One region of the Paenibacillus sp. 7541 genome, then DNA from elsewhere that is predicted to be linked to it. Evidence: a T-box and tRNA genes for the amino acid it is inferred to sense, from the RefSeq annotation. Region 1 holds a T-box; the other holds one or more tRNA genes.
What was found. A T-box is a leader RNA that pairs with one kind of tRNA and senses whether it is charged. The one in region 1 lies ahead of CHH75_RS23160 (valine--tRNA ligase), so its partner is inferred to be a tRNA-Val.
Positions count from the first base shown of each region.

Region 2: it encodes a tRNA-Val, which carries the amino acid that the T-box ahead of CHH75_RS23160 (valine--tRNA ligase) is inferred to sense. The anticodon was not compared.

Region 1 covers NZ_NQLZ01000048.1:10,171-13,282, reverse strand. The annotation lists gene CHH75_RS23160 (valine--tRNA ligase) at 1-1,191, opposite strand, end outside; T-box leader at 1,296-1,585, opposite strand; gene CHH75_RS23155 (LysM peptidoglycan-binding domain-containing protein) at 1,864-3,112, opposite strand, start outside.
Region 2 covers NZ_NQLZ01000005.1:414,545-417,656, forward strand. The annotation lists gene CHH75_RS04155 (hypothetical protein) at 6-632, shown strand; gene CHH75_RS04160 (accessory gene regulator ArgB-like protein) at 625-1,158, shown strand; gene CHH75_RS04165 (AgrD family cyclic lactone autoinducer peptide) at 1,151-1,303, shown strand; tRNA gene CHH75_RS04170 (tRNA-Val) at 1,444-1,516, opposite strand; gene CHH75_RS25125 (hypothetical protein) at 2,005-2,127, opposite strand; gene CHH75_RS04175 (GNAT family N-acetyltransferase) at 2,250-2,693, shown strand; gene CHH75_RS04180 (DUF3892 domain-containing protein) at 2,746-2,985, opposite strand; gene CHH75_RS04185 (MBL fold metallo-hydrolase) at 3,057-3,112, opposite strand, start outside.

The sequences.
Region 1 (3,112 bases):
CTCGAACCGTTCCGGGACAAAATGAACGCCTTTCCCGGATTTCTGCGCTGCAATGGCTTGTTCGGCCAGCGGCTTCATTTTAACGAACCATTGGGTGGACAGATACGGCTCAACAACGGCGCCAGAGCGCTCGCTATGGCCAACCTGATGAACGTGATCCTCAATTTTCACCAGCACGCCGGCTTCCTTCAGATCGTTCACGATCTGCTTCCGGCATTCGCTGCGGTCCAGCCCCTGGTACTTGCCTGCAAATTCATTCATCGTACCCGATTCATCCATCACGATGATTTGCGGAAGATTGTGGCGAAGTCCCATCTCGAAGTCGTTCGGATCATGCGCAGGCGTAATCTTTACCGCACCGCTGCCGAATTCCTTCTCGACGTATTCGTCGGCAATAACCGGAATTTCGCGGCCGACAATCGGCAGCACCAGCGTCTTGCCGATCATATCCTTGTAGCGCTCATCCTTCGGATGAACGGCCACGGCCGTATCCCCAAGCATCGTCTCCGGACGCGTAGTCGCCACCGTAATGCTGCCGCTGCCGTCCTTAAGCGGATAGGTCAGGTGATATAAATGCCCTTGCACTTCTTTATATTCAACTTCGATGTCAGACAACGCCGTGCGCGCTGCCGGGTCCCAGTTGATGATATATTTCCCGCGGTAGATCAAGCCTTTCTCATACAGCTTGACAAACACTTCGCGAACCGCCTTGGACAATCCCTCGTCCAATGTGAAGCGCTCCCTGGAATAGTCGAGAGACAACCCCATTTTCGACCACTGCTCACGAATCGTATCGGCATACTGCCCCTTCCATTCCCATACCTTCTCTAGGAATTTCTCCCGTCCCAGATCATGACGGCTGATTCCGCTCTCACGAAGCTTCTGCTCAACCTTCGTCTGGGTGGCGATGCCCGCATGGTCCGATCCCGGCAGCCACAGCGCATCATAGCCCTGCATCCGCTTCACCCGGATCAAAATGTCCTGAAGGGTAAAGTCCAGCGCATGGCCAATATGCAGCATCCCGGTTACGTTAGGCGGGGGAATAACAATCGTAAAAGGCTTGGCGTCGGGACGTTGTCCCGCTCGAAAGAAGCCGCCTTCCTTCCAGTACGGATACCATTTCTGTTCAGCTGCCTTCGGATCATACGTCGTCGGCATCTGGTTTGTTGCCTGATTTTCTTTGAGCTCCATGTTTGTACCTCCGTTATTGTTAATCATCATTGCCAAGCTGAAATGTTTTCATAAAGCCCGGCTGAACCATTTCTGCAAGCAAAAACAAAAAAAGTCTTTCGTCCTCAAAGGACGAAAGACTGTGCTCTCGCGGTACCACCTTTGTTTCGCGGTGACTTCGTTTCAAAGATTGGACTTATCCACAAAAAGACTGTCAACACGACACTTTATACAGGTAACGGCTGCAGCCGGCATGCTCTACACTCACGGACGGGACTTCCGCCATGTACTACGATTCAAGCATGCAACTCCCGGGTGACTGTTCGCAAAAGCCGTTGCCTGCGGAATCTCACAGCGTACACAATCCCGCTCTCTGAAGGTCAGCCTTCCTACTTCTCCCGTTCATCGTCATTATTCTTTGAAACTTCTGTGCTTCATTATATTCCAATATTAACGTGCTTGTTCCATATAGTCAATATTTCGAGTATTTCCGAGCCCAAAGCTCTGTATACCTATGTAAAAATAGCGATAATCATCTTCCTGGCCATATATGCCTCTATCCGACAAATCTAGACATTTTCATGCGGCACTTGCATCAGGAGCCTCGTGCGCAAATGCAGCAAGCAGCAGACCAAGGAGCCTATCCCCTTGACCTGCTGCTGTGCGGCGCTCCCCCATATGGTGTGACTTCTATTACTGAGGGATATATAAAACCTGACCTTCTTCGATCGTTTGCTCGGACATCCGGTTATACAGCAGCAGCTCCCGCGGCGTTAACTGATAGCGCTCGGCAATCAGCTCCAGCGTCTCTTCACGCTGCACGATGCACATTCTTACTTTGCGGAACGGCGATTCTTCCTGTCTGCTGCCCAAAAACAGGCTCTTCCACTGCACATCCTCCGCTGCCGATGTCTCCGCCGTTTCCTCCACCATTTCTTCCTCTTCACGGGCCAGCGCTTCGTCCTGATCCTGGACGGTCCGGCTCGATTGCAGCAGCGAGGAGAAACCAAGGTTTTCACCGCTTGGCTTGTCGCTCGTCTTCGTGGTGAAGGCTACCTTCGGTTCAGGTCTGGCTTGAACCTCTTCCTCCTGAATCGAGGATGCTTCCAGGGCGCTGTTATCAGCCGAATAGGCCTCCAGCGACTGGTTCACTTCAGTCTGACTCGACTCCAGCACTGGCAGCTGATCCGATTCCGGCTGGCGATCGGTTAAGCCCGGAAAAACGGAGGCTTGTTCTTCCGGCGCCTGCTCAGGTTGAGCCCCGCGCTCAAACTGCCATACACTCGGGAATGACGGCTCAGCTTCAGGTTCGGCAGCCCCCTCCTTATGTAAGGCAGGCTCCGCTGCATCGCCGAAATTCTGGGCAAAAGCATCTGTTGGCTGCGCGGCTTCCCCAAACGGTTCTGCCCGGCTTGCCTCTTCTTCCTGAGCTGCCTGAGCTGCCTGCTCAAACGATTGATCCACCCCAGGCCAAGCCGGTATTCCACCGCTGCCAGCCTGTATTTGCTGTCCTTCCTGCTCTGCCTGCAGACGAATCTGACGCTCATACTCGGCCCAGGAAGCCAAATATTGATCGGTGCGGTTCTCTCCGGCAGGTTCAGCCTCAATAACACGGTCGTGAATCGGTTCGCCGTGTCCCGCCTCAGGCTGTGATGCAGCAGATGAAGAGCCCGGCTCTGAATCGAATTGGCTTAGCTTCAAGTAGGTCTCAGCTGCCTCCTGCTCAGCTTGGTCGGGAGCATGTACCACGGTAAATTCCTCGCCGCTCCAGGAAGCTTCGCGCGTCTGCTTCGCAGCAGCCTGAATGCCTTTCAATGACAGTACGCCGGTAATGTTAAGGCTGCGTTTGGACAGTAGATCCACATCGAAATTCTCGATCTCAACAGCAATGTCATCCAGCGAAGACACGCGGTTTAGAGGCACGGTAATTTCAACCGGAATC
Region 2 (3,112 bases), on a different contig from region 1:
TTTGTTTGCATCTAGAATGGCTTGGCTTTATGTTTTTTTCTTCCATTGAGGCGTTGTCCTTATATGTGTTGATTATGGCTTTGTTCAGGTTTAAAGTTATGGATTACGCCTGGCAGGCCGTTACCCTGGTTTTGTTGATTAATGTACAAAGCTTTATTCTCAGGAATGAGTTTGCCTTATCCGATCTCGTTCCGGTAATCAGCATTTTAATGTTCGTTTTTTTCTTCGCCGTTGTTGTGAAGATGCCGTTTGTATGGGCAGTGCTTGCTACAATACTCGGATACGTTATTTTCGCCGTGATACAGACAAGCATTATTGTGACGGTGTTTGGTTCGATCACAGCGATTCAAACCTCGGTCATGAATGGTTATCTGCTACAGTTAGCAAGTGCAGCTGTTCTGTTAATCATCTCATGGGTTTTAAAGAAACGAAATCTCGGATTCGCCTTTAATATGGAGGTTTTAAGGTTTAAATTTGAAGATTTCTTGGTCATGATATTTATCATCATTTTTATTGGAGCGATTACGCTTTTCCTATATCTGAATCAGACGTGGCTAACATTGCTGTTTTTCATCGTTAATGCCGGTTTTCTTCTTTTTTACGCAATACGAAAGGAGAAGGTCCATGATTGATTCATTATCATTAAAATTGGCCGAAGGACTGAAGAAACATGTTCCCGACCATAAGGCATCCATCCCCGTGCTTAAGCGCGGGTTGGATGTTATCCTGAATACGGTAGGCATCCTTGTTATGTCGCTGGGTATTTCCCTGATTACAGGGAACACCCGGGAGGTTGTAATCATTCTTCTATCGTTTGGCTTGCTCCGGCAATTGTCCGGAGGATTCCACCTTCAATCGAATGTTGGCTGTATTCTTCTTTCCTCGTTTTTATTCACTTCCTTGTCATTTCTCCAGCCTGGACAAGCAATAACTGTGGCTCTCACCTGCATAAGCATCGTTCTTGTACTTTTCTTTGCACCTTCGGGCATCACAGGCTACACACGGATTCGTCCCAAATACTATCCTGCGCTGCGGATATCATCCGCCGTTCTGGTAGCCAGTAATTTGTTTATCCTGTCGCCAGTTGTGGCTGTCAGCTTTTTTGCTCAGTCATTAACGCTTATACATCGAATAGGAGGTGAATCCAGACATGGTTAATCTCGTTCGCAGGATCAATCGTCGTCTTCTGTCATCGCTAGCATCGGTCCTTTCTTTGGTTGCTGTAGTATCCGTAAGCACGGCCAGCATTCTGTTCGTTTATAAGGGAGAAGTGCCTGAGGAACTGCTCCGGAAGGAGGAGTAGGGAATGCACCGCCATCTTACGTTTTATATCCATCGTGAAGGGGTCGTATTCGGCTCCTTCGTTTTTTTACTCATCGAATTCTATTGATTGGTAGCAAGTAACAAAGAAAAGAACCCTTGCTACGCAAGGGTTCTCGGCGATGATCTGTAGTGGGCTCGAACCACTGACCCCCACCCTGTCAAGATGGTGCTCTCCCAGCTGAGCTAACAGATCATGAATAATTTTCAAATGTATTAATTATATTAACACCCGTTTTGCCTGATGTCAATTGCTTTTCGTTATAAAAAATCGCTGTTCAGTCCAGAATAGATAAAGTATGATTTTTCCGGACAGGAGCGTGCTGAACACAGTGAAGATCAAGCGAGCAAGCCGTAGAAGCAGAACGATCAGTACTCTTGTACTATCGGCGCTACTTTGTAGCGGATGTAGCATAGCTGAAAGGACGTCCGTTGAGCTGGTTCCTCTTCATTCGCCTGCTGGGGCGGTGATGCTGGATGTGTATGATCGTTCGGTGGACAGTGAGGTATATTCTTCTCCGAAAATTGAAACCCTCGAAGAGGAAGAAACATTAAAGCCAGCAGATGACTGGGATACGCTGAAGCGCGTTCGATAATTGAGAGCTAGATTTTGATTCCCGTTGTAGATGGCAAAGGTCCAGAACCGCCTGCCTTCCAGCGCTGGCGGTTCTCCATAGTGAGGTGCTATTCTTCTTCATCCCACTTGCGGGAATATCCTTTTTTAATTGCGTAGAAGACAGGATAGATGATGGCGACCGAAATGATCACGGCCCAAAATATCGTGCTTCCCATGCTGCCGCTTTCCATGCAGGTACCCCTTTCCGATAGATGTCTGCTTACACTATACAGGAAATCGAATATTTTGTATAATATTGCGACCTGGTTTCTATATGAGACTGCGAACTTTTTACATAAAGAGGTGTTGTCCCATGGCGGCAGAGATTATTAATGTAACGACAGAAGAACAGTTGCAGCAGGCTCTGGACATTCGGAAGGATGTATTTGTGCTTGAACAGAAGGTTCCTATCGAGCTTGAAATTGATGAATACGACAGTCTGGAGGCCGATGCTCATCATATTCTGATCAAATCAGAAGGGCAGTACGCCGCAACCGGGCGGGTGACTTATTATAATAAAGATTCTGCTAAAATGCAGCGCATTGCCGTTCGTAAGCCGTTTCGCTCCAAAGGCATCGGAAGAGTGCTCATGATGGCTCTGGAATCGAAAGCACGAGAGCTGAAGCTGAAGTATGCCGTCCTGGATGCCCAGTGTCAAGCGGAAGAGTTTTATCAAAAGCTCGGATACGTTACCATTTCGGAGGAGCCGTTTGATGATGCAGGTATTCCACATGTTCGAATGAAAAAAGAACTTTAGTATCTACACGAGAAAGCTCCCCGAAGCATGATGGCTGCGGGGAGCTTCTGTGTCAGAATGTCGGAAGATTGTCCAGGTTGTTGCTCGGATCACCGTCAGCGTTGGAACGCAGGTGTTCGTCACCATCCCGGCCGCGGAAGACATTCAGGTTTTTGATCTCTTTATTTTTAACCATTGCTTGTGCCGTTTTGTAATCCACCACTGAACCGGAATCAAGCTGAAGTTCCACAATATCGCCGTCGCTATTTTTACGAACGGCCACAACCTCGGATTGCTGCATTTCATTTGCCATAGTCTATCGCCTCCCTGGGGATAGTGTTCCCATGGCAGCTTGCAGCCTATTCATCCCGATCCTTTATAGCACTATAATTCATATATCTTTTGCTGCTCAACAAACTCCATCTCGCCGGTTTTACCTA